One region of the Duffyella gerundensis genome, then DNA from elsewhere that is predicted to be linked to it. Evidence: predicted binding sites of a transcription regulator. Region 1 holds the regulator's gene; each other region holds the start of a gene.
The links. The regulator LexA, encoded in region 1, represses DNA repair genes until DNA is damaged. The targets are predictions, from matches to a motif close to TNCTGTATGTACATACAGNA.
Positions count from the first base shown of each region.

Region 1 (7,498 bases):
TCTAACGCTGTTCAGCGATAAAAAAAGAGCGGGCCACAAACGGCCCGCTCTTTTTTTGTCATGCTGATTGGCGGCTGGGTGCTGGGTGCTGATCACCGCAAGCCATCATGGCAACACGTGACAACAAAAGGTCACAGGTCGCCGCATGGCCTAATTGTGGGCCACAGCATTCTCAATGGTCATCCGCACATCGTTGGTAACCAGATCGGCAAGAATCATGTAGGTCTGATGCGTCTGTTCAATCTGCGCATCGCCGCTGTCGCTGATATAGCCCTCATCACGCAGCGTCAGCACCAGCGTTGAAAACACCGCTTTATCAAAGAACTCCGGCGCGTTGATGCCATGCAGCACCGACAGGCGCTGTGCCAGCGTGCGGCTCTCTTTCTCCAGCGAACCGCGGTTAATGGCCGGGTTAGCGCTGAGAATTGAGAACGTAATGGCATAACGCTGCAGGGTTTCACGTACGCCCGCTGCCAGCAGCTGTAAGGTACGGAAACGGCCCGCGCTGAGGCGAATGGCATCCTCTTCCAGAATAATCAGCCCCTGCCGCGCCATTTCAGCGCAGAGATCCTGCACCACCGGCGCCAGCTCATCCTGTTCCCAGCGCAGGAAAAGCTCGGTTTTCAACATCGGGTAGATAAGCTGGATTTGACGCAGCAGTTCCTGGCGCGTCAGATGCTGATGCTGCTGAATAATCGCGGCAATCAGCGCAGGCATGACCAGCATGTGATGCACATTGTTGCGGTAATAGGTCATCAACACCGCCTGCTCACGCGGCAGAATGATGATGTCGCCAATGTTATCCTGCTCGATCTCAAACTTATTCATGCTCAGCGCATGGGCCAGCAGCTCGTCAGGCGTCATCGGCGGCACGGTTGAGTCAGTTGAGTAAGGCACGTTACGCAACAGCTGGGTATAGCAGTCGAGCTGTTCAAGCAGCTGTTCGCGGGTCAGTGAGCGCTGACGCGACGCCAGCAGCGCGGTAACGCACAGGTTCATCGCATTCGCGGCACCGGCGTTGTTGATGCGCACCATGACCTTCTGGGCAATATCGTTCACGGTTGGCGTCAGCCAGCTTGGACGTTGCGCTTCGATCGGATCGATAGAATCGCGCCATTCCGGTACCTGATTGTTGAGATAGGTGATCAACGGCAGCGGTTCACCAAAGTTCACGTAGCCCTGGCCGAGATTGCGCAGCTTGCGCAGGCCCTGCAGCATCTGCATAAAGCCTTCTTTCTCTTTTGCCGCACCGCGCAGTTCTTTGGCGTAGGTGCCCACTTCGATAACGTGCTCATAGCCGATATAGATAGGCACCAGCGTGATAGGGCGGTTGCCGCCGCGCAGCATCGCCTGAATGGTCATCGCCAGCGTGCCGGTTTTGGGATCGAGCAATCTGCCGGTGCGTGAGCGTCCGCCCTCGACAAAATATTCTACCGAGTAGCCGCGGGTAAACAGCTCGCCCAGATATTCACGGAATACCGTGGCGTAGAGCTTATTGCCCTTAAAGGTACGACGAATAAAGAAAGCGCCCAGGCGACGGAAAATCGGCCCGGCTGGCCAGAAATTAAGATTGATGCCTGCGGCGATATGCGGCGGCACCAGTCCCTGATGATAAAGCACATAGGAGAGCAGCAGATAATCCATGTGACTGCGATGGCAGGGCACATATACGATTTCATGGCCATCCTGCGCCAGCTGGCGCACGCGTTCGCCGCCGTTAACGTTGATGCCCTGATAAAGTTTGCTCCACGTCCAGCCCATCACGCGGTCGGTTACCCGAATCGCTTCATAGGAGAAGTTAGCGGCAATCTCTTCCATCAGCTCAATGGCATTTTGCTGCGCTTTTTCATGAGAGACTTTTTTGCTGCGCGCTTCATCTTCAACCGCTTTGGCTATCGCTTTCGACTGCAGCAGCTTGTTGAAGAGATCCTGACGGGCAGGCAGGCTTGGACCCACTGCCGCATGACGCTGGCGAGCAAAATGAATGCGTGCCAGCCGCGCCAGTTTTTGCGCAATGCGCTTGTCAGTGCCGTGCTCGGTCGCCATGCGGCGTAACGAGACCATTGGCGAAAAACGCACAAAGCTGTCGCGGCCCAGCCAGGAGACGGCAAAGAATTTCTGTACGCCGTTAAGATCGCGCAGATGGGGACGGGGTTCGCCCTGAATTTCCCGGCCTGGCGCACGGCCAAACATCACCGACACCGGCACCATCTGCACATCAAGGTGCGGATTGCTGCGGTGCAGGTCGAGATAATCATGGAATATTTTAACGGATTGCACACTGGGCGCGTAATAGGGGAAAACGCGCGGGCCGTCATAGATAAAGACGTGCCGTGGTAGCAACATGCCGTCAATTTCCAGCGGTTCCAGCGGATCGGGCAGATCCTGCTTGCGACACTGCGTGCGTAATGCCAGCAGGTCAGCCTTTGAATCATAGGGTAATACATACATAATAGGACGCGATGTATCCAACCCTAATTCAGCCACAGGCTCGGCAGGAATAGCCTTGCTTTTCACCAGAAATGAAAGCGGTACGTTCAACAACTTATAGTAAAGGTTACGCCAACCTGACATAGACAACATGAAGCCTCTTGTTAGCAAAGCGCCGCAAGCATAGCAGAAAGCGCAGCGAAGATCTGTGGTGTTGCAATTCGTGCGCCACCCTGACATTGACGTTAATTATTTAAAAGGGTTCCACCGGCATGGCAAATAACATTACCGGAATCAAACGTATCGTGAATGCGGCAGGCTATTCATGGAAAGGCATCAAGGCCGCATGGCAACACGAAGCGGCTTTTCGTCAGGAAGCCGTTGCGGGTCTGATTGCGATCGCCATCGCCTGTTCGCTGGAGGTCGATGCCATCACGCGCGTCCTGCTCATTGGGTCGGTTATGCTGGTGATCATTGTTGAAATTCTAAATAGCGCCATTGAATCCGTAGTGGATCGTATTGGCAGCGAATTTCATGCGCTTTCAGGTCGGGCGAAAGACATGGGTTCCGCGGCCGTGCTGCTAACGATTTTACTGGCTGTTTTTATTTGGGTAATGCTGCTTTGGCCTCATTTGCGCAATGTTTTCCAAAATTAGTTAAATAGCTATTTTTTACACAATTATAAGTTTGCAAGCAGGATATACCTGTATATACTCACAGCGACTGTATAAACAACCAGGGGGCGAAATGAAAGCATTAACAGCACGGCAGCAGCAGGTCTATGACCTGATTCGCGACCATATCAATCAAAGTGGTATGCCACCAACGCGTGCTGAAATTGCGTCCCAGCTTGGGTTTCGTTCGCCGAATGCGGCTGAAGAGCATTTGAAAGCATTAGCGCGTAAAGGCGTGATTGAAATTATCTCTGGCGCCTCGCGCGGCATTCGGTTGCTGATGGAAGAAGAGAGCAGCGAAGGCCTGCCATTGATTGGTCGGGTTGCCGCGGGCGAGCCGATTATGGCGCAGGAGCACATCGAAGGGCGTTATCAGCTTGATCCTAACCTGTTCAAGCCAAGCGCGGATTTCCTGCTGCGCGTGACCGGCATGTCGATGAAAGATATTGGGATTATGGATGGCGATCTGTTAGCCGTGCATAAAACTCAGGATGTGCGTAATGGCCAGGTGGTCGTGGCGCGCATTGATGATGAAGTGACCGTGAAACGTTTGAAGAAACAGGGCAACACCGTACAGCTGCTGCCAGAAAACAACGATTTTCAGCCTATCGTTATCGATCTGAGAGAACAAACGCTCACGATTGAAGGGCTGGCCGTTGGCGTTATTCGTAACGGCCAATGGTCCTGATTCTGACTCTCAGAATCCGTTAACGCGATTACAGTCATAATGATGCGGCCATGCAGTAATGCGGCCGCATCTGCGCGCTCATTACCCTTTCGCTTTTTTGTCTGCTGCGCCCATGGATGATAAACACGTCAATGCGCTTTTTTACCGCAACTGATAAAAACCTCTGGCGGCTCGCTCTGCCAATGATCCTCTCTAATATCACCGTGCCGCTGCTGGGTTTGGTGGATACCGCCGTTATTGGCCATCTCGATAGCCCGATCTTTCTCGGCGGCGTTGCGGTTGGCACCACGCTAACCAGCTTTGTCTTTATGCTGCTGCTCTTTTTGCGGATGAGCACCACCGGTCTGACCGCTCAGGCGTATGGTGCCAGTGATAAACCGGCACTGGCGCGCGCGTTGGTACAGCCGTTGCTGATGGCGCTGGTTGCCGGCATTATTCTGGTCCTGCTGCGCGAGCCGATTACCCATGTTGCCATGCAAATTGTCGGCGGTGACCCTGCGGTGCAGCAGCAGGCGGCGCTGTTTATGCATATCCGCTGGCTGAGTGCGCCCGCGATGCTGGCCAATCTGGTTATCCTCGGCTGGCTGCTGGGCGTGCAATATGCACGTGCGCCGGTGATCCTGTTGGTGGTGGGCAATCTGGTGAATATCCTGCTGGATCTGTGGCTAGTGCTCGGGCTGGATTACGGTGTGGCGGGAGCCGCAACGGCGACGGCCGTGGCTGAGTATCTTACCTTTCTGGTCGGGCTGGGTATGGTCTGGCACGTCGCCCGGCTGCGCGGTCTGCGCTGGCAATGGCTCAAAGCGGGCTGGCGCGGCGACATCAGCCGCTTGTTACGCCTGAATCGCGATATCCTGCTGCGTTCACTGCTGCTACAACTCTGCTTCGCCTCCCTGACTATTCTTGCTGCGCGGCTCGGCCCAGAAATCGTGGCAACTAACGCTATTTTGCTGATGTTCATCACTTTTACCGCCTACGCGCTCGATGGCTTTGCCTATGCGGTTGAGGCCTATTCCGGCGAAGCGTGTGGAGCCAGAGATAGCCGACAACTGATGGCGGTTTGGCAGGCATCCTGTCGGCAGGCTGGACTGGTAGCGTTGGTTTTCGCCGTTATTTATGCCCTCGCTGGCAATGCCATTATCAACATGCTGACGTCACTGGCATCCCTGCGCGAGTTGGCCGGACACTATCTTATCTGGCAGGTCGTTATGCCTCTGGCCGGAGTCTGGTGTTATCTATTGGACGGGATGTTTATCGGGGCGACGCGCGGTCGTGAGATGCGTAACAGCATGGCAGTCGCTGCTGCCGGTTATGGCCTGACGCTGTGCACATTGCCTTGGCTTGGCAACCACGGTTTATGGCTGGCGATGACCGTATTCCTGCTATTGCGTGGTGTCAGCCTGTGGCTAATCTGGCACAAACACTGGCAAAAAGGCAGCTGGATCCCTTCCTGAAATATTTTGACATATTTCAGCGGCATATATTAACTAACTGATTAAATGTCATTTTTTTCAGTCAGCTATTCATTACTCTGCGCAAAAAACCTTCCTTTACAAACCAAACGGCAAACTCACGGCTTTCAGCTACAATTAACCTTATGAAACGCAATTAAGCAGCGTTTTATCCCGTTTTCTTGAGCTATTGCATAAGTAAACGCTAATTTTCAGCTGTAGAACCTAAGTCGAGGGCACTATTATGAATAAAGACGAAGCCAGCGGTAACTGGAAACAGTTCAAAGGGAAAATGAAAGAAAAATGGGGCAAGCTGACCGATGACGACATGACCGTCGTTGAAGGTAAACGCGATCAGCTGGTCGGCAAGATTCAGGAAAAATATGGTTATGCGAAGGATGAAGCTGAGAAAGAAGTTTCAACCTGGGAAAGCGAGAACAAAGATTATCGCTGGTAAGCCATCAATCATTTCAGGATGATGCTCCTACCCTGGCACACGGATGTGCCTCTCCTCTAAATATTCTCTACTTTCCGCGTTTTTTACTCACCACTGAATGATCGTGATCGCACGCTTCAGGACGCACGCAGGATTCCACTTCCGCACAGTTCGTACACAGCCCATGCGCTTCAATCACGCTATGATGCAGCGTAAATCCCGTCGCTTCAGACAGTTCCTCAATAGTCTTTTCCACGCCGTGTGCATGCTTCTCGCTGACTGATGCACAACGATCGCAAATCAGCATCACCGACGTATGCTTCGGATGATCAAAATGATGGCATACCAGATAGCTGTTGGTTGATTCCACACGGTGAATGAAACCCTGCTCCAGTAAAAAATCCAGCGCACGATAAATAGTAGGCGGCTTGGCCTGAGGCTCGCTGATGCGTAGTTGATCCAGCAGATCATAGGCGCTGATAGCGCCGTTTTGTTCGCTCATCAGGCGCAACACTTCCAGCCGCTGCGGCGTCAGTCGCACACTCCGTTGTTGGCACAATTTTTCCGCCTGCGAAAGAATTTGCTCTGTTACCGAGGTGTTCATGTGGGTTCTCCGCTAATAATGACTTGTTATGTTATCACAACACGGCATTAAAGCCGACGGAGAGAATCTGCCTGGCAGACCGTCATTTTTTTACCATATTCTCTGGTTATAAATGGTATCAACGGTCAGATGCGCTGCAATCGTTAATTTGGCTACACAGATTCCCTTATAGTAAACCCGCTGAGCACCGCTGTAGCTGCCAAATTTATGATTTGCATGCTTAAAAAGATCACGCTAATGTTCAGGCCAGCTAACGCAATGCCAGCAAAACAGGCTCAAACAGAAGATTAGCTAATCAATAATAATCGAAGTGGTTGATAATTAAGCAATCACTCGAACAACCCTACTGATAGCCCTGAATTCACAGCAATAAAAAACCGTCCTGAGCGCATGATGCCATCAGGAAAAAATCCGTTTATTCTCTTTTTTATGCAGGTGGTAGCAGGTCAATGAAAAAATTTTCTGGTTCTCAAATCAGGTTTTGCCGCGTAGCGCTTCTCAATGCCTTAATTTGTGTTCCGTTTACAACATTAGCGGCCAGCAACTATTTCGATGCCCGTAACGATGCCATGGGTGGCACAGGCGTTGCCTCATCAAACTGGGGAACGGCGGCACTGGCTAACCCGGCGTTAATGACCAAAGCGCCGGTGGAATCACACGTTGACATCATCCTGCCTTCGGCCGGTGTGCAGATCAGCGATAAAGATAAAATGGTTGATAAGATTGATGACGTGGTGGATACCGTTGACCGTTATCAGGACGTTATCAACAGCCTGCCGACTACCAGTTTCACCACACGACCTACCCTGGCAAGTCTTGCCGAGCTTCAACGCCTCAATGCGCAGGTGCGGGTTGCCGCTGGCGATATGGCGGACAAGCTGCGCGATCTGCGCAACAACAAGTCGCAGGGCAAAGCGGGTGCCGCGCTGGCAGTGACGGTGCCTAACGAGACGCTGCCGTTCGCCTTTGTTGCTAAAGGGTATGGCACCGTTAGCCTCAGTACCGATGTGAATCAGGGTGATATCGATTATTTGCAGCAGATTGCTGACGGCAAGCGCATTCCCGTTCGCGGCGATGAAGACCGTCTGACTTCCAGTGCCACTGGCCTGGCCGCGATCGTAGCCGATTACGGTATCGCCATGGCGCATCAGTTTGACGTAGCAGGCCATCCGGTTTCTGTGGGCGTCACGCCAAAAATTCAGCAGTCCTGGCTGT
Region 1 is NZ_LN907827.1:3,446,898-3,454,395, reverse strand. It holds gene ubiA (4-hydroxybenzoate octaprenyltransferase) at 1-5, shown strand, start outside; gene plsB (glycerol-3-phosphate 1-O-acyltransferase PlsB) at 151-2,574, opposite strand; gene EM595_RS15815 (diacylglycerol kinase) at 2,703-3,086, shown strand; gene lexA (transcriptional repressor LexA) at 3,178-3,792, shown strand; gene dinF (MATE family efflux transporter DinF) at 3,924-5,246, shown strand; gene EM595_RS15800 (CsbD family protein) at 5,488-5,700, shown strand; gene zur (zinc uptake transcriptional repressor Zur) at 5,768-6,283, opposite strand; gene EM595_RS15790 (conjugal transfer protein TraF) at 6,733-7,498, shown strand, end outside.

Region 2 (7,498 bases), 1.3 Mb from region 1:
CAACGGGCGGCGGTGCTGCTGGCTGACGCCTTCAAAGCGGGTGGGAAAGTGCTCTCCTGCGGTAACGGCGGTTCGCATTGTGACGCCATGCATTTTGCCGAGGAGCTGACCGGTCGCTATCGCGAAGATCGCCCGGGCTATCCGGCCATCGCCATTTCTGACGTGAGCCATCTCTCCTGCGTCAGCAATGATTTTGGCTATGAGTATGTTTTTTCGCGTTATGTTGAAGCGGTAGGGCGGCCTGGCGATGTGCTACTGGGGTTATCGACCTCGGGCAATTCTGCCAACATTATCAGAGCGATCGACGCTGCCCGCGCGCAGGGCATGAAGGTGATCACCCTGACCGGCAAAGATGGCGGCAAAATGGCTGGCACGGCGGATATCGAAATCCGCGTACCGCATTTTGGCTATGCCGATCGTATTCAGGAGATTCACATCAAAGTGATTCATATCCTGATGCTGCTGATCGAAAAAGAGATGGCGAAATAATTCGCTGCTGTTGCTGATCACCACGATGTGAGGCCCTTATGTGTGAACTGCTCGGGATGAGCGCCAATGTCCCCACGGATATCTGTTTCAGTTTTACCGGTCTGGTGCAGCGCGGTGGCGGCACCGGCCCGCATAAGGATGGCTGGGGAATCACATTTTACGAAGGCAAAGGCTGCCGGACCTTCAAGGATCCGCAGCCCAGCTATAACTCGCCGATTGCGCGGCTGGTGCAGGATTATCCGATCAAATCCTGTTCGGTGGTGGCCCACATTCGCCAGGCTAATCGCGGCGAAGTCTCGCTGGAAAACACCCATCCGTTTACTCGTGAACTGTGGGGCAAACACTGGACCTATGCGCATAACGGTCAGTTAAAGGGCTATCGCGGGCTGGAAACCGGTAACTTTCGTCCAGTGGGTGAAACCGACAGTGAAAAGGCGTTTTGCTGGATTCTGCATCAGCTGGCAACGCGCTATCCGCGCACGCCGGGAAACTGGCGGGCGGTATTTCGCTATGTCGCTGAGCTGGCAGGCGAACTGCGGCAGAAGGGCGTGTTTAATATGCTGCTGTCGGATGGCCGTTATTTAATGGCGTTCTGTTCGACCAATCTTTACTGGATTACGCGACGGGCGCCGTTTGGTAAGGCGAAGCTGCTGGATCAGGATGTGGAAATCGACTTTCAGAAGCAGACCACGCCCAATGACGTGGTCACAGTGATTGCAACCCAGCCGTTAACCGGCAATGAAACCTGGCACCGCATCGCGCCAGGTGAATGGCAGCTATTTTGTCTGGGTGAGCGCGAGGAATGAGCGGGAAGCCGCCTCGCTGTCCGGCAGGAAAGTGCCGCTGCTGTTGCTGTTGTTCATCACATATTGTCCGGCATTGACGGCGACATGCGGCGGCTGGCGGTACTTCACAAACCAGGCGTAACCCGGCTGTAGCTGCTTCCAGAACGCGGCGTATACCGAATTGCGATGACGCTGCAGGTTGCTGTCGGTCATGCGAAACGGATAGATGCTTACGGCAACTTCCGGCTGACCGTTGCGCAGGGCAGCATCCACAAAGCTGAAAATCTCATCCATTTTGGCATCGGTCATGGCGTAACAGCCCACTGACACACAGTTACCATGAATCATCAGATAGCTGCCGTTGTAACCCTGCTCACGATCGTACTGGTTAGGAAAACCAATATTGATTGCGCGGTAAAAGCGGCTGTCTGGTTTCAGCTGGTTGAGCTTAACGCTGTAAAATCCTTCCGGGCTTTTAAAATCGCCCTGGCGACGTTTCGGCCCTAATCCGCCGGAAAAGTTACAGATGCGATAGCTGTCGAGCAGGCGAAACTCATTGCCGATCTTGCCATACAGTTCCAGCGTGCGTTCTTCTTTAAAAATCTGGATATAAACCGGGGTGCCCAAAAGTTGTTTCTTTAATTCTTTGCTGACCGGGGCCAGAGGTTGAACCGGTTCAGGTGTCATTGCCCAGCTGAGCGCTGGCAAAAGAATCATCGCAAACAGTAATGCGATTTTGCCCATCGTATTGCCTTTGAAAAAGAGGGTTGAACTGCAACGCCGAAAGGCGTCTGTCACTTGCATTCTCGGAAATATCCGCTATCGCTGCGCCACATTATCATCGTTTGTTTTTTTAGCAAGATGGCGACCTGGGTATTAATCAATTAAAAATGTTTTAAAGGTGAGGCCGGGTCTCACCGGTAACACAGCGGCCCTTGTGCCAGTTGCGATGAAAATTCCTGACTGTATACTTGTCCAGTATTCGCGGAGGGGCTATGCGCAAAATCATTCATGTCGATATGGACTGCTTTTATGCTGCGGTGGAGATGCGTGACGATCCCAGCCTGCGTGATATTCCTATTGCCATTGGTGGTAGTCGGGTACAGCGCGGCGTGATCAGCACCGCCAACTATCCGGCACGAAAATATGGTGTGCGCAGCGCAATGCCGACCATGACGGCGTTGAAACTCTGTCCGCATCTGCGCCTGCTGCCTGGCCGCTTTGACGCCTATAAAGAAGCGTCGGCCGCTATCCGCGAAATTTTTTCCCGCTACACCACCTTTATTGAACCGCTGTCGCTGGATGAAGCCTATCTCGATGTGACCGACAGCCCGCACTGCCACGGCTCCGCCACGCTGATCGCGCGTGAGATCCGCCAGACGATCGAACGCGAGTTGAATCTCACCGCCTCGGCAGGCATCGCTCCGATCAAGTTTCTCGCCAAGATCGCCTCCGATCTCAACAAGCCTGACGGCCAGTTCGTGATCACGCCGGATCAAATGCACCCGTTTTTGCTGACGCTGCCGCTGGAAAAGATTCCGGGCGTGGGCAAGGTCACCGCCAAAAAGTTGCAGGAACTGGGGCTAATCACCTGTGGCGACGTGCAAAAGGCGGATGTGGCGCTGCTGCTCAAGCGTTTTGGTAAATTTGGCCGCGTGTTGTGGGAGCGCAGCCACGGTATCGATGAACGCGGCGTTATCGTTGAGCGAGAGCGCAAATCGGTGGGCGTTGAGCGCACGCTGTCGGAAGATATTCACAGCTGGGAAGCGTGCCTGGAGATCATCGATTTTCTTTATCAGGAGCTGGAACGTCGTCTGACGCAAATCCGTCCCGATGGCCATATCGCCCGGCAGGGCGTGAAGCTGAAGTTCAACGATTTCCAGCAGACCACGCAGGAGCACGTCTGGCCGGTGTTAAACAAAGAGGATTTGATCGCCGTGGCGCAGGAAGCCTGGAATGAACGCCGCGCTGGTCGCGGCGTCCGGCTGGTGGGGCTGCACGTGACGCTGATGGATCCGCAGCTGGAGCGACAACTGTTATTAGAGATTTGATTCCAGGCCGGGAACGTGGCGGCTTCCTGTGGCCGGAAAGGCCAGAGGATTTTGCCTGGCGGCAGGCTTTAAGGTCAACGTCTTTAAGGTCAACGGCCATTTTGTTCTGCCTTGCAGGCTGGCTGTTTAAAGGCCAGGTCAATGGCTATTTCGTTTTGCCTGAAGGCTGGCTGTTTAAAGGCCAGGTCAACGGCGATTTCGTTCTGCCTTGCAGGCTGGCTGCTTAAAGGCCAGGTCAACGGCGATTTCGTTCTGCCTGAAGGCAGCCCGAGCAGGGCCGGCAGTCGCCCCGGCCCTGCACCCGCGCTATCCGGCAAACACAACCGCCCGCTAAAGCGGGTACCCTCAGCAAAACCCTTTTCCTGACGGACCGGACGCGATTCGCTCCTGCTCAGCGCGCCCTCTCGCCGCATCCCTGCGGCTCGCCCTGGAAAACGCTTTTGCCTCGGCGTTTGTGATGCCTCCTCAAGGTCAAAACCCAGGTCAAAACCCAATAGATTAAAAGCAAAGTCTTAAATAAATCCCAAACCTCAAACCTCAAACCTCAAACCTCAAACCTCAAACCCCAAAATGAATATCTATCCAACTCCAGTCCCAGTCCTGATTTGGAAGCACTCGAGACGGCAATATAGATATAACAGTGCAATAACTCACGGTTTGTATCCCAAGTCTGAAGTGCTTTTGAAGTGCTTTTGAAGTGCTTTTGAAGTGCTTTTGAAGTGCTTTTGAAGTGCTTTTGAAGTGCTTTTGAAGTGTCTTATGTTTTGGTGTTTTGGTGTTTTGGTGTTTTGGTGTTTTGGTGTTTTGGTGTTTTGGTTTTGACCTGGGTTTTGACGTTGAGGAGGCATCACCACCGCTGAGGAGGTGAACATTTCAGGATGTCCCGCCATGGATGGCGGGACAAGGGAGCGCTGAGCGGGGAGCGAATCGCGAGCGGTCCGTGAAGAAATGTGAACTGACGAGGGTACCCGCCTGCGGCGGGCGGTTGTGTTTGCCGGATAGCCGGGGTGCAGGGGCGGGGCGACTGCCGCCCCTGCTCGGGCGGCCCGAAGGGCAGAACGAAATGGCCGTTGACCTTAAGACGTTGACCTTAAGACGTTGACCTTAAGACGTTGACCTTAAGACATTGACCTTAACGCCGCCTGCCAGGCAAAAAACCGGCCTTTCCGGCCACAGGAAGCTGCCCCCATTGCCAGCCAGCAATGCCACTACTTATTTTGAGCCGCCAGCGTCGCAAACCACGGCGAGACAAAATCCGTGCTCTCGCCCCAGCCGGGGATAATCTTATTCAGCGTGGCGACGTTAACCGCACCCTGCTGGCCGTTAAGCTGATCCTGTGAAATGGCGTTAGCCTTGAACTGATAAGTGGCGGGCGTGGCTTCACCGGCGATTTTTTTGGCGACCAGCCGCATGTTGATCGCCCCAATCAGCTTACTGTCCACGGCGACCGTTTGCTTCCACGGGCTCGCTTTCTGCCGCATCAGCTGCAAATCCTGGTTAGAAACGTCGATACTGTAGAGCTTTACCTCGGTGCGGCCATTCTCCTGCAACGCCTTGTAAGCGCCCTGACTGAACGCATCCCAGGCGCCCCAAATCGCGTCGAGCTGGCCTTTAGGATACTTCGCCAGAATGGCACCGATCTTGTTGGCGGTATCGCCCTGTACATCGGAGGAGACCGCACCAATCGACTCCAGCTGTTTAATGCCTGGATTCTCTTTTAACACCTTTTCATAGATCACCTGGCGGCGTTCCATCGGTGGGAAACCGGCGACCCACAGCTTGACGATATTGGCTTTGCCGTTGAAATCCTTAACCAGCTGATTAAGCGACAGCGAGGCGAGTGAGGCGTCATCCTGCGCGGTGACGGTAACGCCAGGCAGGGTACCCTCTACCGGCGTATCAAACACCGACACCTTGATGCCCGCATCGGCGATACGTTTTACCAGCGCGCTGGCGTAAGGTGCCTTGCCGTGGGAAAGCACAATGCCATCATATTTCTGACTGATCGCCTGGTTCACGAAGTCCTGGAAGCGGGCATCATCACCGTTGCTTAAAAAAGTGCTGACCTTGAAGCCGAGCTTGCGTCCCTGCTGGATAGCACCGGCAACAAACTGCGTGGTGTTATCGTCTGAACCGAGGTTGCGGATCACCGCAATGCGCACCGGACCGTCATGGTTGGCAATGGCTGCCGGCACCGCAGCGGTGCTATCGGCAAAGGCGGGAACGGCGGCGAGCAGGCTCATCGCCAGCAGTGAACAGCGGAAGGTTTTCATTATTTTTTTACCCTGTCTGTGAACGCCTTAGCGGCGCTGAATGTAAGTAATCGCCAGCGCTATCGCCAGCACCAGCCCTTTAATAATGTCCATGGCGTAATAGGGAACGGAAAGCATCACCAGACCATTTTGTAAGACGCCGAGAATCACCGCGCCAACCAGCGTGCCGAGCGCGTTGGGTTTGCCGGAACCGGCAAGCGAAAATCCGATCCACGCCGCGGCGACCGCATCCATCAGGTAACCGCTGCCCGCATTGACCTGCGACGAACCGATGCGCGAGGCGAGCAAAATGCCGCCCAACCCGGCCAGCAGCGAGGCGATCACATAGGCAAGCACGCGATAACGGGTAGTGCGAATGCCGGAGAGCCGTGCCGCTTCCGCGTTGCCACCCAGCGCATACATGCGGCGGCCATGGCGGGTCAGCGAGAGCGCCAGCTGAGCTACCAGCGTCACCGCCAGCATGATAATCACGATAACCGGCACCTGACCGAGCAGGCCAAAGGCCGCGGGAATGGTGCCTTCCGCCATATCGCCGCTCGGCAGCACCATGTTTTCGGTGATCGAGCCGCCAAAACTGTAGGTCATCGCCACGCCCTGAATCACAAACAGCGTCGCCAGCGTCGCCAGCATGTCGGGGATTTTCAATACCACAATCAGAAAGGCGTTGAACAAGCCAACCAGCGTGCAGAGCAGCAGGGTAATCACAATCGCCGCAGTGGTGCCGAAGCCGTACCAGACGAACAGTGAGATCACCAGTGCGTTAGCCAGCGAAGCGGTTGAACCCACCGACAGATCGAAGCCGCCCACGGTCAGCGATATCGATACGCCGATAGCAATCACCGTCACAATGGCGATGGAGCGCAGAATGTTGATGATGTTATTGGGTTCAAGAAAGCTGTCGGATGCCAGGCCAAAGCCGGCAATCAGAAGCACCACCGTCAGCAACATGCCCCATTTATAGAGGAACTCGAACACATGATGACGCAGCGCAGGCTGCGTTGGGAGACGTTGATCGTTGCTGCTCACGCAGGGGTTCCTCCGGTGGAATAGAGTAAAAGGGTTTCTTCATCGACGTCGCAGGCGGCCATTTCAGCCACGATGCGCCCATCCCACAACACGCAGATGCGGTCACACAGGCCAACCAGTTCTGAAAACTCGCCCGAGGCGTAGATCACGCCTTTGCCCTGGCGCGCCAGGCCGTCGATAAGCGTAAAAAGGTCGGTCTTTGCTTTGATATCCACGCCTTTGGTCGGCTCGTCAAAAATCAGCACGTCGGCGTCGTTGCGCAGCCATTTGCCAATTGCCACCTTTTGTTGATTGCCGCCCGACAGGCGTCGCAGGATCTGCTGCGGACCGGTGGTGCGCACGTTAAGTTTTTGGATAAGGCTTTCTGCCCAGCGCCACGCCTGACGACGATCGAACAGCCCGGCACGTGAAAAGCTTTTATCGGCGCTGACGCTGAGGTTCATGCTCACCGATTCATCGATGAAAATGCCCTCTTTGCGGCGCTCTTCCGGCACCAGCGCCATGCGCTGGCGGACAGAATGGTGCGGTGAGCGCGGACGCCAGGGCTTGCCATGCAGCTCTCCGCTACGCACATGGCTGATCGATGCGCCAAACAGCGCCTTACAGAGTTCACTTTTACCGGCACCGGCCAGCCCGGCGATGCCGAGAATTTCGCCTTTGTGCAGCCGCAGCGAAATGTCCTGCAGCAGATGCTGATCATGCAGCCCCTCCACCGCCAGCAGGGTCTCGGTTGACGGCGCCGGGCGTGCAGGCGGATAGATATCATCAAGCTGATGGCCGAGCATCTTTTCAACAATCTGCTCGCCGCTCAGCGCCTGCATCGGCAGGGTTTCGATCAGCTGGCCGTCACGTAGCACGGTCAGCCGATCGCAAA
Region 2 is NZ_LN907827.1:974,244-981,741, forward strand. It holds gene lpcA (D-sedoheptulose 7-phosphate isomerase) at 1-489, shown strand, start outside; gene EM595_RS04375 (class II glutamine amidotransferase) at 528-1,295, shown strand; gene dpaA (peptidoglycan meso-diaminopimelic acid protein amidase) at 1,266-2,018, opposite strand; gene dinB (DNA polymerase IV) at 2,270-3,325, shown strand; gene EM595_RS21035 (hypothetical protein) at 3,976-4,197, opposite strand; gene EM595_RS04390 (sugar ABC transporter substrate-binding protein) at 4,534-5,598, opposite strand; gene EM595_RS04395 (ABC transporter permease) at 5,626-6,624, opposite strand; gene EM595_RS04400 (sugar ABC transporter ATP-binding protein) at 6,621-7,498, opposite strand, start outside.
Region 2: the regulator LexA is predicted to act here: its motif matches at 2,236-2,255, upstream of dinB (DNA polymerase IV).

Region 3 (7,498 bases), 1.7 Mb from region 1:
CGCCCGCTGCAGGCAGCATATAGTTGAAAGTGGTTAAGCCCGCCGCGCCCGCCAGCGAAGAGGCGGCGAGAAACCAGCCCGACAACGTGAGCAGTCCGATGCTGGCCAGCAGGGTCAGCAGCGCAAGCACCACACCGAGACTGAGCAGCCAGAATTGCCGACGCCACAGGCGAAAAAATGGCAGCAATGCTTTCATCGTTTCGTCTCCTCGCGCTGTTGCAACAGAGAAAATAGCGGGCCGGGCAGGTGATGCAATGCATCCCAACTGCCTTGCTGAATGATTTTTCCGTCGCGCATCACCCAGATTTCATCCCACGCCGCCAGCTCAGACATTCGGTGCGTCACCATCAGCGTGGTCTGCTGATAAGACGCGTTAATCAATGCCTCCGTAATACGCTGATGGTGGTGCGCATCCAGGCTGGCGCCCGGCTCATCCAGCAGCAGCAAGGCGGAAGGTTTCATGAGCGCTCTGGCAACGGCCACCCGCTGTGCCTGGCCTACCGAGAGACGCAGAGCATGTTCGCCCACTTCGGTTTCCAGGCCCTGCGGCAACAGTGGCAAAAACTCATCGATACCACAGGCAGCGATAACCGCAGGCAGGCGTTCAGTCTCTGCGCCTGCAGGCAGCAGATTTTCACCCAGCGTCGTGGCAGGCAGTTGTGGATTCTGGCCAACCCAGCTAAGGCATTGATGCCATTGCGTGGGAGCAAGTTCGCGAAGTTCAATGCCGCCAATGCGTAACGAACCCTGATAGGGAAGAAAGCCGAGCAGCGCATTGATCAATGAGGTTTTGCCCGCGCCGCTTTGCCCAACCACAGCCACGCGCCTGCCTGGCGGCAGGCTAAACGTCAGCGGCCCTGCCAGCGGCGTACCGGCTGGCGAACAGATCACCAAATCGCAGGCCTCAATATTCAAGACGGTAGCAGCGGGCAGGTTAATGCCCTGATGAGGCGCGGGATGATCCTGTGAGAGAAACTGTTCAAGTACGTCGGCCGCACCCACCGCCTGCGCTTTGGCATGATAAAAGGTGCCCAAATCGCGCAATGGTTGAAAGAATTCCGGTGCCAGCACCAGTACCAGAAATCCGGCGAACAGCGTGACGCCACTATTGTAGTGACCGAAGTTCAACTCGCCGAGATAGGAGAAGCCAAAATAGACCGCCACAATGGCAATCGCCAGCGAGGCGAAAAATTCCAGTACCGCTGAAGAGAGAAAGGCCAGGCGCAGCACTTCCATCGTGCGCAGGCGAAAATGTTCGGTTGCCTGGCCAATATGCTGTTTTTCCGCCTCGCCACGATGAAACAACCGCAGCGTGTCAAGCCCGCGCAAACGGTCAAGAAAGTCGCCGCTGAGACGCGCAAGGGCAGCAAAGTTACGGCGGTTAGCATCGGCAGCGCCAAGTCCAACCAGCGCCATAAACAGCGGAATCAACGGCGCTGTGGCAAACAGAATCAGCGCGGCGGCCCAGTTCAGCGGCAGGACCGTTAAAAGAATGACCAGTGGAATCAGCAGCGCCAGCGTCATCTGTGGCAGGTAGCGCGCGTAATAATCCTGCATGTCCTCAATTTGCTCAAGCAGCAGGCTCGACCAACTGCCTGCCGGTTTGCCCTGGATCCAGGCCGGACCTGACTGCTGTAGCCTGTTCAATACCTGCTGACGCAGCGCACGACGAATCGCCAGGCCAGCCATAAACCCGGCGCGTTCACGCAGGAAATTAACCGCAGCGCGCAGCACAAAGCAGCCGAAGAGAGCGATAAACAGGGGGAGCAGATCGTGGCGGTCGGCGTTTTGCTGAATCAGTGCCTGCAACAGCGAAGCGAGCGTCCAGGCCTGCAGGACGATCACCACCGCTGAAAGCGCGCCAAGCACCGAGCAGAGACGAAGCCAGCGCTGACCATGCGAACGCTGCTGGCGCAGCCAGTGGCTGAGAAACTGTTGACGCGTTTTATTCATCGTTGACCGTCTACAAAGGCGATGGCACTCGTGAAAGCGCCACTCAGGATGACGAAAAATGTATCACGGAGACAATAAAAAAGGCGACTGCATAAGCGTCGCCTGTGGTAATTAAGATCGAGTGATTAACAACTTAGCGATCGTTTTTAACCAGACCATCCAGATAGCGCTCGGCATCCAGAGCAGCCATACAGCCGGTACCGGCAGAAGTGATAGCCTGGCGATAGGTATGGTCCATCACATCACCTGCGGCAAAAACGCCTGGGATGCTGGTCTGCGTGGCGTTACCGTGCAAACCGGACTGAACGGTAATGTAGCCATTTTCCAGATCAAGCTGGTCGGCAAAAATAGCGGTATTTGGGCTGTGACCGATAGCGATGAACACGCCTGCCACATCCAGCTCTTCCGTAATCGTCTCATCAAGGCTGCCACGCAGACGAACACCGGTTACGCCCATCTGATCGCCCAGCACTTCTTCCAGCGCGCGGTCAGTGTGCAGCACGATATTGCCGTTATTCACTTTATCCATCAGACGATCGATCAAGATTTTCTCGGCGCGGAAGCTGTCACGACGGTGAATAAGATGTACTTCCGCTGCGATATTCGCCAGATAAAGTGCCTCTTCCACCGCGGTGTTACCGCCACCGACAACCGCGACCTTTTGGTTACGGTAGAAAAAGCCGTCGCAGGTCGCGCAGGCGGAAACGCCTTTGCCCTTAAAGGCTTCTTCACTCGGCAGGCCGAGATAACGTGCTGACGCGCCGGTGGCAATGATCAGCGCATCGGCCGTGTATTCACCGCTGTCGCCGATTAAGCGGAAAGGGCGATTTTGCAGATCGACGGTGTGAATATGATCGAACAAAATTTCGGTGTTAAATTTTACCGCATGCTCATGCATACGTTCCATCAGCAAAGGACCGGTCAAATGCTCTGGATCGCCTGGCCAGTTTTCAACTTCGGTGGTCGTAGTTAGCTGACCGCCTTTTTCCAGGCCGGTGATCAATACCGGGTTGAGATTGGCGCGTGCAGCATAAACTGCTGCGGTATAGCCTGCCGGGCCTGAGCCCAAAATAAGTAGCTTACTGTGTTTGGCCGTACTCATGACTTCCCCATTGCTATTCGGCATACAACATGTCCAAGGATTGTAGGCAAATTATGCAGGCAAAAAAAGGCTTGTGCGATTTTGTTACCGATAGATGCAAGTGGTGTAGCCGATAATCAGAAAATTTCCGCCTGCTGCGCTAAAAGGGGGCAAAAAACGGCCGATGCTGGTGCACCTGCCGCAAATTACCCATTTAAAAACAGTTAAGCAGCACTCCATCTGGCATCTTGTACTGATTTTGGTTGTTTTACTTTGACAATCGGCTGCGCTTTTGCGAAAACAAGGGAGGAAGCAGAGTGTGTTTAACGGTAACGGCCGGGCGTAATATCCTGTTTTAGCTAATTAAGCCAATAAACTCAGCCTGACATCAAAAAGGCAGCATGGTGTGGACAGACAACGTGCGTGCTTTTCGGGTGGTGCTTTGATCGGCACAGGCTTATCTCTTTCAAAGAAAACTCTGCGCTAATGAATGGTTGCAGGGTGTGGCAGGCAAAGGGAAGGAATGAAGAGAGACAATAATAATGGTAGATAATAAAAAACGCCCCGGGAAAGATCTCGATCGTATCGACCGCAATATTCTTAATGAACTGCAAAAAGATGGACGCATTTCCAACGTCGAGTTGTCGAAGCGTGTGGGGTTATCGCCAACGCCATGCCTTGAGCGTGTTCGTCGCCTGGAACGTCAGGGATTTATCCTTGGCTATACCGCGCAGCTGAACCCGCACTATCTTGATGCCTCACTGCTGGTTTTCGTTGAGATTACTCTGAATCGCGGCGCGCCAGATGTGTTTGAACAGTTTAATGCCGCGGTACAAAAACTTGAGGAAACTCAAGAGTGTCATCTTGTTTCAGGTGATTTCGACTACCTGCTGAAAACGCGTGTGCCAGATATGTCCGCCTACCGTAAACTGCTGGGCGAAACCCTGCTGCGTCTGCCGGGTGTCAACGACACGCGTACCTACGTGGTCATGGAAGAAGTGAAACAGAGCAACCGCCTTGTCATTAAAACGCGGTAACACAGGGCAGGTGCAAAACCTGACGGGTTTAGGTACACTCCTGTGAATTCATACAGGTTCAGCGTCGGGCTCCTATCCCGGCGCTGTTGCCTTCACTATTTACGGGCACCTGGAGAGTTCTCTTGAGCCAGGAATATACAGAAGATAAAGACGTTTCCCTGCAGCCTCTTAGCAGCGGACGTCGTCTGCTTGAAGCTTTGCTGATCATCGTAGCGCTGTTTGCTGTTTATCTGATGATAGCACTAGTGAGTTTTAATCCCTCCGATCCCAGCTGGTCGCAAACGGCCTGGCATGAACCGATCCATAACCTTGGTGGTGGCGTAGGCGCATGGCTGGCTGATACTTTGCTGTTTATCTTTGGCGTGATGGCGTATGCCATTCCTCCGGTGATTTTAGGCCTGTGCTGGATTACCTTTCGCCAGCGCGATCGCCAGGATTACATCGACTATTTTGCCGTAGGATTACGTCTGATAGGCGTGCTGGCGCTGGTGATCACCACCTGTGGTCTGGCAGCGCTTAATGCTGACGATATCTGGTATTTTGCGTCGGGTGGCGTAATTGGTAGCTTGGTAAGTAACGCTATGGCGCCGTGGTTCAACGGTGCAGCAGGCACACTGACGCTGCTGTGCATCTGGGCAGCGGGTCTAACCCTTTATACCGGCTGGTCGTGGCTGACTATCGCTGAAAAAATCGGCGGCGTCGTCATGGGCGTACTGACCTTTGCCAGTAACCGTTCGCGTGATGACGATCGCTGGCAGGATGAGGAAGATGAACCGCAGGCGCCGGTCATTCAGCGCGCAACGCCCGTTGCAGAAGATGATGAAGATATTCTGCTGGCTCCGCCACGCAAACTCTCCGCTCATGCAGCTGACGACAATACCGATAACGATGAGCTGGACGATCCGCTGTTTGCGCCGGTAGCGAAAACGCCTGCTGCACCAGCCGCCGTTGAGGCCGCTGCGCCAACAGTCCCGCCAGCTGCTGCGTCTCAGCCTCAGCCAGTGGCAACCGCGCCGGTGCAACAACCGCCTGCGTCGCCTGCTCAGCCCTTAGCAGCCAGCCAGCCAGCACCGCATTACGCAGCGGCTGAGTCAGAAACGCCACCGCTATATCACTTCGATATCCCAGAAGATGCTGCCCCTGCAGGGCAGATTGACGAGGATGAGCCTGTTATGGGCAACTGGCGCGGCACCACTGATCCAGCCTCACCGTTCGATTTCTCTTCACCGCAACCCTCACAGCCCGCTCAGATTCCTGCTGCGGCTACGGTAGCGGCGGCGAGTTTTGCCGCCAGCCAGGCTTCTGCCCATGCCTTTATGCCGGAATTTAGCGCCAGCAGTAGCGAAGAGATTAATCCACAGGTCAAGCAGGGCATTGGTCCTGAACTTCCTCGGCCTAATCCGGTTAAGCTGCCAACGCGCCGCGAGCTCGCTTCCTATGGCATTAAGCTACCGTCACAGCGCATGGCAGAAGAGAAAGCTAAACAGGAAGAGCAACGTCAGCCATCTACAGAACCGACCACGGATGCCGTAGAAAATGCGGCACAGGAAGCGGAACTGCGCGATGCCTGGCAAGAACAACAGCAACAGCGTTACGGCGAAGAGTATCAGCCCCAGGCTGAAAAAGAGGAAGAAGAAGCACGTGAACAGGCAGCGCTGGCTCGCCAGTTTGCCGATCAGCAGCAGCAGCGTTATCAGCCGCCTCAGCCAGATACGCCAGCGCCTGCTTTCTCTATCGATACAGCCGCCGCGTTTGATTTCTCGCCGATGGATGATCTGGTCGACGACGGACCCGGTGAACCGCTGTTTACCATCGCTGCCACGCCTGAAGTCGAGCTGCCGCAACAGTCAGCGCAGTGGTCCGCTCAGCAGCCGGTTAACACGCCACCGCGTTACGAGCCGCCAACGCCGCCCAAAGTGCATGATGCTGAACCGGTATTTGCACCCGAACCGGTACCACGTTATGTCGCACCTGAGCCGCCAGTGGCACAGCCGCCAGTGCAGCCCGAAGTGCATGATGCTGAACCGGTGTTTGCTCCCGAACCGGTGCCGCGTTATGTCGCACCCGAGCCGCCGGTGGCACAGCCGCCAGCCCAGCCCGCTTACGCCGCGCCGGTGGCACCCGCTGCACCAACACCGGAAAAAAACAGCATGCAGGATAGTCTGTTTCATCCGTTCCTGGTGCGTCATGAGCAACCGATGGAGAAACCGTCAACGCCATTGCCGGTGTTGGAGTTATTGACGGCACCGCCTGAAGAAGAAGAACCGGTAGATATGTTCGCACTTGAGCAGACGGCGCGGTTGGTTGAGGCTCGTCTGGCTGACTACCGTGTTAAAGCGGAAGTGGTCGGCATTTCTCCGGGCCCGGTTATCACGCGCTTTGAGCTGGATCTGGCGCCAGGCGTCAAAGCGGCGCGTATCTCAAATCTCTCTCGCGATTTGGCGCGTTCGCTTTCTGCAGTTGCGGTGCGTGTGGTTGAGGTGATTCCCGGTAAACCTTATGTGGGTCTTGAGCTACCAAACAAAAAGCGGCAGACGGTCTATCTGCGTGAAGTGCTGGATTGCGCCACCTTCCGCGACAATCCTTCGCCGCTGGCCGTTGTGCTGGGCAAAGACATTGCAGGCCAACCGGTAGTGGCCGATTTGGCAAAAATGCCGCACCTGTTGGTTGCCGGTACCACCGGTTCGGGTAAATCGGTCGGCGTTAACACCATGATCATCAGCATGCTGTATAAAGCGACGCCGGATGAAGTGCGCTTCATCATGATCGACCCGAAAATGTTGGAGCTGTCGGTTTACGAAGGCATTCCGCATCTGTTAACAGAAGTGGTTACCGACATGAAAGATGCCGCCAATGCGCTGCGCTGGAGTGTGGGTGAGATGGAGCGTCGCTATAAGCTGATGTCGGCGCTCGGCGTGCGTAACCTTGCTGGCTACAATGAAAAAGTGATGCAGGCCGAAGCGATGGGCAGGCCGATTCCCGATCCGTTCTGGAAACCCGGCGATAGCATGGACAGTACGCCGCCAGTGCTGGAAAAACTGCCTTATATCGTGGTGTTGGTCGATGAGTTCGCCGATTTGATGATGGCCGTCGGTAAAAAGGTGGAAGAGTTAATCGCACGCCTGGCGCAAAAAGCGCGTGCGGCTGGCATACATTTAGTACTGGCTACGCAGCGTCCGTCGGTGGATGTGATTACCGGCTTGATCAAAGCAAACATCCCGACCCGTATCGCTTTTACCGTCTCAAGCAAAATCGATTCGCGTACCATTCTCGATCAGTCGGGTGCAGAATCGCTATTAGGCATGGGCGATATGCTCTACATGCCGCCTAACTCATCGATGCCAATCCGTGTTCATGGCGCTTTTGTGCGCGATGAAGAGGTGCATGCGGTAGTCAGTGACTGGAAGGCACGTGGTCGTCCGCAGTA
Region 3 is NZ_LN907827.1:1,377,985-1,385,482, forward strand. It holds gene cydC (heme ABC transporter ATP-binding protein/permease CydC) at 1-196, opposite strand, end outside; gene cydD (heme ABC transporter permease/ATP-binding protein CydD) at 193-1,953, opposite strand; gene trxB (thioredoxin-disulfide reductase) at 2,087-3,055, opposite strand; gene lrp (leucine-responsive transcriptional regulator Lrp) at 3,577-4,071, shown strand; gene EM595_RS06360 (DNA translocase FtsK 4TM domain-containing protein) at 4,194-7,498, shown strand, end outside.
Region 3: the regulator LexA is predicted to act here: its motif matches at 4,110-4,129, upstream of EM595_RS06360 (DNA translocase FtsK 4TM domain-containing protein).

Region 4 (7,498 bases), 1.7 Mb from region 1:
GCCGAGGTTCTCCGCTACGCCGCTGGCCAGCTGCACATCAATACGCAGCAGATGATCGACGACCCGCTCGCGGATATAAGCGCGGCCCACTTTGCTCAGTTCAAACGAGAAGGCGCCAATAATGTGCTGCTGTTCAAACGGCAGCTGGCTGAGCCAGAACAGGCGCGGCTGCGAATAATATTCGCCAAAGGAGGGGCTGCGCTCGCGAACTTTATGCCCTTCAACGCGCTCCTGATAACTTTCGAAACCACCGCCTGACGGTGCCGGTGGCGTTTCGCGCGGCCAGTTATCGTTAATGGAGTTCGGCTCGTAGTTTGCCGGATTGGTATCGATATCCATCCGATGCATGCCCTGACGCTGGAAGTTGTGGTACGGGCAAACGGGACGGTTAATCGGGATTTCGTGGAAGTTAGGCCCACCGAGGCGGCTGATTTGCGTATCGGTGTAGGAGAACAGACGGCCCTGCAGCAGCGGATCGTTACTGAAATCCATACCGGGAACGATATGACCAGGGTGGAATGCTACCTGTTCCGTTTCGGCGAAAAAGTTATCCGGGTTACGGTTCAGCACCATTTTGCCCACCAGCTGCACCGGGACCAGCTCTTCCGGAATCAGTTTGGTGGCATCCAGCAGATCGAAATCAAACTTGAATTCATCCTCTTCCGGGATCAGCTGCAGGCCCAGTTCATATTCCGGGAAGTCGCCCGCTTCAATCGATTCCCACAAATCGCGACGGTGGAAGTCGGGATCGCGCCCGGTAAGCTTCTGCGACTCGTCCCACAGCAGTGAGGCTTTGCCCGCCACTGGCTTCCAGTGGAAACGCACAAAGGTCGCTTTGCCGTCGGCGTTAATCAGTCGGAAGGTGTGAATACCAAAGCCTTCCATGGTGCGATAGCTGCGCGGCAGGCCACGATCGGACATCGCCCACACTACGTTGTGCAGGGTTTCCGGCTGCAGCGAGACGTAATCCCAGAAGGTATCGTGCGCGCTCTGACCCTGAGGAATTTCGTTGTGCGGTTCCGGTTTTACCGCGTGCACGAAATCGGGAAACTTGTGCGCATCCTGAATAAAGAACACCGGTGTGTTGTTGCCTACCAAGTCGAATACACCTTCATCGGTGTAGAACTTGGTGGCGAAGCCACGAATATCGCGCACGGTATCCGCCGATCCGTTGCCGCCCTGGACGGTTGAGAAGCGCACGAAAACCGGTGTAATTTTTTCAGGATCGCTGAGGAAGTCCGCTTTGGTGATCTCTTTCAGCGAAGAGTACGGCTGAAAGTAACCGTGTGCCGCGGAGCCGCGAGCATGCACGATACGCTCAGGAATGCGCTCGTGGTCAAAATGGGTGATCTTTTCCCGCAGGATAAAATCTTCCAGCAGCGTGGGTCCACGCGTACCGGCACGCAGCGAGTTTTGGTCGTTGGCAATACGCGTGCCCTGATTGGTGGTTAATGGCGCATCGGTGCCATTTTTACGATTAGGCTCAAGCTGATCGAGTTTTGCGTTGTGTGTATCCGGTGCTTTCAGGCTGCCAGGCGCGGTGGGTTCTTTGCCCGGAGGCGTGGGCTGCGCGGAGGGCTGATGTGAACCATCGGCCGGCGCCAGCGAATCGCGTGCGGGCTGAACGGAATCGGTACCGGTAAACGGCGCGGTATGAGTGAGTTCTTTTTTATGGGTTTCTTTCGACATGACGCATTGCTCCTGTGGATGTCGCGTTAGGCTTCATTAACTATAGAACAGCCTCCTTAATACGCTGACAAACATCAGGGAATTGCGATAATCCTCGGCCGATGGCGCAAGGTCGGTGCTGAAATAGCGCCAGTGCAGGGTAATTCAATGATTTACAGATAAAAAAAAGCCGGCTTTCACCGGCTTTATGCTGACTGCCTAACGCGCGTTAACGCTGCGCTAATTCCGGACGCTCGTCGCTTTCCAGCACGCGGCGGTCGGTCATACCTAACCAGCGGCTGGTCAGGGAACCCGCGGTCATTGAACCATTGACGTTCAGTGCCGTACGGCCCATGTCGATCAGTGGCTCAATCGAGATCAGTAGCGCCACCAGCGTCACCGGCAGGCCCATGGCGGGCAGGACGATCAGCGCGGCAAAAGTGGCCCCGCCGCCCACGCCAGCAACACCGGCTGAGCTCAGCGTGACAATACCGACCAGCGTGGCAATCCACAGCGGATCAAACGGGTTGATGCCCACGGTTGGCGCCACCATAACTGCCAGCATGGTCGGGTAGAGACCCGCACAGCCGTTCTGACCAATAGTGGCACCGAACGAGGCGGAGAAGCTGGCGATTGACTCGGGCACGCCAAGACGGCGGGTTTGTGCTTCCACGCTCAGTGGAATAGTGGCGGCACTGGAACGGCTGGTAAACGCAAAGGTAATAACCGGCCAGACCTTGCGGAAGAAGCGCAGCGGATTGATTCCGTTGGCCGACAGCAGCAGGGCATGCACGCCAAACATAATCGCCAGGCCAAGATAGGAGGCGATTACAAAACTGCCCAGCTTCATGATGTCCTGCAGGTTAGACGTCCCAACCACTTTGGTCATCAGCGCCAGTACGCCGTACGGCGTTAGCTTCATGATCAGACGCACCAGCTTCATCACCCAGGATTGCAGCGTGTCGATCGCCTGCAGTACGCGCTCGCCTTTCTCTTTATCATCTTTCAGCAGATGCAGCGCCGCCACGCCGAGGAAGGCAGCAAAGATCACCACGCTGATGATAGAGGTTGGGTTGGCACCGGTTAAATCAGCAAACGGGTTTTTAGGGATAAACGACAGCAGCAGCTGCGGCACGGTGAGATCGGCCACTTTGCCCGCGTAGTTGGTCTGGATGGCGGCCAGCCGCGCGGTCTCTTTGGCACCCTGCACCAGGCCGGTAGCGTTGAGATCGAACAGGCCAGTCACCAGTACGCCTACCAGCGCTGAAATGGCGGTGGTCACCAGCAGCACGCCGATGGTCAGCACGCTGATTTTGCCCAGCGACGAGGCGTTGTGCAGACGCGCCACCGCGCTAAGAATTGAGACAAACACCAGCGGCATTACAATCATCTGCAGCAGCTGCACGTAACCGTTGCCAACAATGTTAAACCAGCTGATTGATTCGGTGATGACCGGATCGTTCTCGCCGTAAACGGCGTGCAGACCAAGACCAAATACCACGCCGATCACCAAACCGGTCAAAACCCGTTTGGAGAGGCTCCAGCTGTTACGACCGATTTTCGCCAGCAGCAGTAGCAGGGCGACGAAAATCACAATATTAAGAATGAGCGCTATGTTCATCCAGACTCTCCATTAATAACAATATTCCTGACAGAAATGACCGTATTCCCGTCAGGACAGGCGGTTTTATTCCGCCTCCCAGTGATAATGCCGCCATGTTAGCAGCAGGGCGAATTCATCCCTTATATCCAAAGGTTATTGTTTATAACGTAATGGTTTTTTCTGGCTGATTAATGACCAGGGACCTGCTTTATCAGTTGGTTAAAGCCGCTCTGCGCCTGATTGATAATCTGTGCGGTCCAGCCTTCAGCGCCGAACGGCAACGAGCCCGGCGGAAACCACAGCGCCAGTCCAACCAGCACATAGCAGAAAACGCGCTCCAGCTGATTGCCATTCTGACTACTGCGCAGCACCGGCAGGCGAAAACGCCAGCGGCACGGCCACAGCAGCGGAACGCCAGCTGGCGTCAGCATGTCCGCGAGAATATGGCTCAGATAGCCCAGCACCATGCCTTGCAGCACATCGGCAGGAATAATCCAGCCCTGAGGAATGTTGACCTGAAACAGCCACAGCCCGCCCAGCACGGCGAGCAGGCTATGGGTAAATCCACGGTGGCCAAAGATGCGGGCAATGGGATGCGATAACCAGCGCAGCCGCTGACCGAGCAGCGATCGTGGATGATCGATGTCGGGCAGCAGACAGGTCAGCAGCGTGGCCGAAATAATGTGCCACCAGTCACCCTGGGCCAGCACTGGCGTAAGTTCGGCGCGCTTGGCAAAAATGGCACTGGCAACGGCAAAAATGATGTGGCCTTCGGCCGTCATGGATAAATCCCTGGGTACATGGCTGTCAATGCATCCAGTATAGGGATTTATCCAGTAAAGTTGAATATGTGACGCTGTAACCAAAGATGAAAATCGTGTCGACCGGCGAAATTATCAGCGCGCCAGCCAGCCACCATCTACTGCCAGCGTATAACCCTGCACGTAGTCAGACGCGGACGAGGCAAGAAACACCACCGGCCCCATCATGTCGTCCGGCAAACCCCAGCGGCCGGCAGGAATGCGGCCAAGAATTTCCTGACTGCGGCCCTCGTCATCACGGATTTGCGCGGTATTGTTGGTCGCCATATAGCCTGGCGCAATGGCGTTGACGTTGATATTGTGCTTCGCCCACTCATTTGCCATCAGCCGCGTCAGGCCCATCACGGCACTTTTCGATGCGGTATACGACGGTACGCGAATGCCACCCTGGAAAGAGAGCATAGAGGCGATATTGATGATTTTGCCGCCGCCGCCCTGAGCGATAAACTGCTTTGCCACCGCTTGCGAGAGGAAAAACAGCGTTTTGCTGTTGATGTTCATCACATCGTCCCAGTCAGCTTCGGTGAAATTCAGCGCATCCTCGCGGCGAATGATTCCCGCGTTGTTAATCAGAATATCGATGCGGCCAAACGCTGAGACCGCCTGTTGCACCACATCCGGCACCACGCGGGTGTCAATCAGATCGGCGTCAATGCCATGAAAGGCGCGGCCGGTTGCTTCAACCAGTGCCTGCGTATCGTCCGGCCCGGAGCGGTTAACGCCAATAATGTCGCAGCCTGCCTGGGCCAGACCGATTGCCATGCCCTGGCCTAAGCCGGTATTACAGCCGGTGATCAGCGCGACTTTCCCTTCCAGATTAAATGCATTCAGTATCATGCTTACGCTCTCTTAAATGTGGATGCTGCGCCTAGCGCAAATCACCGATCTGAACCGGATCCATGTCATCAAATACCTGGTTTTCGCCGACCATACCCCAGATAAAGGTGTACCTTTTGGTGCCGACACCGGCGTGAATCGACCAGCTTGGCGAAATGACCGCCTGTTCGTTATGCACCAGCAGATGACGCGTCTCCTGCGGCTGGCCCATCATGTGAAAAACCGCGGTCTCTTCATCCATGTCGAAATAGAAATAGACTTCCATGCGCCGCTCATGGGTGTGGCACGGCATGGTGTTCCACAGGCTGCCTTCTTCCAGGCGTGTTAATCCCATGGTCAGCTGACAGGTGGGCAACACATCGGGAACGATGAATTTATTAATGGTGCGGCGGTTGCTGGTGGCGGCATCGCCGAGGGTGGTGGAAGAGGCCTCGGCAAGCGTGATTTTCTTGTCGGGCCAGGTGCGGTGCGCCGGGGCGCTGTTGTAATAAAACTTGGCCGGACGGGCGGCATCATTGCTGCTGAAGATCACCGATTGTCTGCCCATGCCGACGTAAAGCGCTTCCTGGTTGCCGATCTCCCACTGCGTACCGTCAACATCGATCACGCCAGGACCGCCGACGTTAATGACGCCCAGTTCGCGGCGCTCCAGAAAATAGCTGACGCCAAGCTGTTTACCCACTTCGCTGCCGATGGTCACGCTTTGCGTAACCGGCATAATGCCGCCGATGATAATGCGATCGGTATGGCTGTAGGTCATGGTGTAGGTATCGGCGGTGAACAGCGTCTCAATCAGAAATTCGCGGCGCAGTGCGGCAGTGTCGAGCTGCTTTGCATGGTCGCTGTGGATACTTTGACGGACTTGCATATCAGACCTCGTGCGATGAAAGGCGAAAGAACCGTGAAGCAATCGCGGTGTACCCGAGGAATAATAGGCATCCTGAGATGCTAATTCAATAAAAATGAAACGCTGTTTTATTTGTTTTGGAGGCGAGATCAAAGTTTATCAGGCTGCGCGCAGGCAGCCTGTTTATCGTACTTAGCCGCGCAGGTGAAGTGCAGTGAGTTCAGCCAGCGACCTGAGCTGCACATGAGCAACATGCCAGCGAGCATCGTCACGGTTTTCGGCGGCTGGCACCACGATTGAGCGCATGCGGGCGGCGCGCGTGGCGATCATGCCGTTGAAAGAGTCTTCGAGCGTCACGCAGTTCAGCGGGTCGACGCCCAGTTTAGCGGCCGCATCAAGATAGACCTGAGGATGGGGCTTGCTGTAAGGCAACATCTCGGCCGAGGCCAGTGCTGAAAAATAGTGCCTGAGGTTGAACATCTCCAGCACGCGCTCCAGCATAAACAATGGCGAAGCGGAAGCCAGGCCGATGGCCAGACCTTCTGCCTGACAGAGTTTCAGCGCGTGTTCAACGCCTGGCAGCAGCGGTCGCTGTGCTTCCACCAGCGACAGCGCCCGCGTGATAATACGCTGCGTCACTTCAGCCTGATCGGGGCCGTTCCACGGCTGGGCGTCATACCACATGCGAACCACCTGATCGATGCGCAGGCCGAGCGTATCGGGCAGCTCAGCGCGCCGCGACAGGTCGATACCCAATGCCGAAAATACATCGCTTTCGGCCTGATCCCACAGCGGCTCGGAATCGATCAGTAATCCATCCATGTCAAAGATGGCGGCTAAAACAGGTCGGGAATAGGACATTAGCGGCTCCACTGGTTGATGTGTCACAACCTTAGCATGGCTGATGGCGCACGCTGGCGAGGAGCCGCGGGAATTTTAACGGTGCGCCGATTTTTTCAGGCAGATTTTCTTCGCAGCGGGTAGACTTAGGGCCACATTGAGGTGTTAAGGAGAAACCATGACTTATCAACAGGCTGGCCGCATCGGAATTCTGAAGCGTGTGGTTGGCTGGATTATTTTCCTGCCGGCGCTGATCTCAACCATCATTTCGCTGTTGAGCTTCATGTTCAGGCACAGCGAGAAGCAGCCTGGCATCGATGCGGTAATGCTCGATTTCGTGCATGTGATGATCGACATGATCCGCTTTAATACCGGCTTTCTGCACTTTTTCTGGCAGAACTCGCCGGTGCCAGATTTTCACGGTGGCGCGAATCTCGGCTTCTGGTTTATCTATATTCTGATTTTTGTTGGTCTGGCGCTAACCGCTTCCGGTGCCCGCATTTGGCGGCAGTCGCGTTACATTAAAGAAGGCATTGAAGATCAGCTGATAATGGAAAAAGCCAAAGGCGAAGAGGGGCGCTCCCGCCAGCAACTGGAAGCGCGTATTAACGTGCCACATCACACGATATTCCTGCAGATTTTCCCGCTTTATATTCTGCCGATTATCATCGCCATAGCCGGTTATTTTATCCTCTCTCTGCTTGGCTTCATCTGATGTTGTCAGGCCGGACTGGCCTGACTTTCCATCCATTCGTCCGCATCCAGCAGTTCGCCTATTGCCCTTTGTGATTCCAGCAGCCATTCGCCGCCAAACACGTTGGCCCGGTTAAGCAAATAATAAAGCTGATAAATCGGCTGCCGCTGTGAGAAACCGGCGGGCAA
Region 4 is NZ_LN907827.1:1,771,590-1,779,087, forward strand. It holds gene katE (catalase HPII) at 1-1,689, opposite strand, end outside; gene EM595_RS08200 (L-cystine transporter) at 1,898-3,289, opposite strand; gene EM595_RS08205 (metal-dependent hydrolase) at 3,460-4,053, opposite strand; gene kduD (2-dehydro-3-deoxy-D-gluconate 5-dehydrogenase KduD) at 4,168-4,929, opposite strand; gene kduI (5-dehydro-4-deoxy-D-glucuronate isomerase) at 4,961-5,797, opposite strand; gene hxpB (hexitol phosphatase HxpB) at 5,969-6,637, opposite strand; gene EM595_RS08225 (YniB family protein) at 6,795-7,331, shown strand; gene EM595_RS08230 (fructosamine kinase family protein) at 7,337-7,498, opposite strand, start outside.
Region 4: the regulator LexA is predicted to act here: its motif matches at 4,074-4,093, upstream of EM595_RS08205 (metal-dependent hydrolase).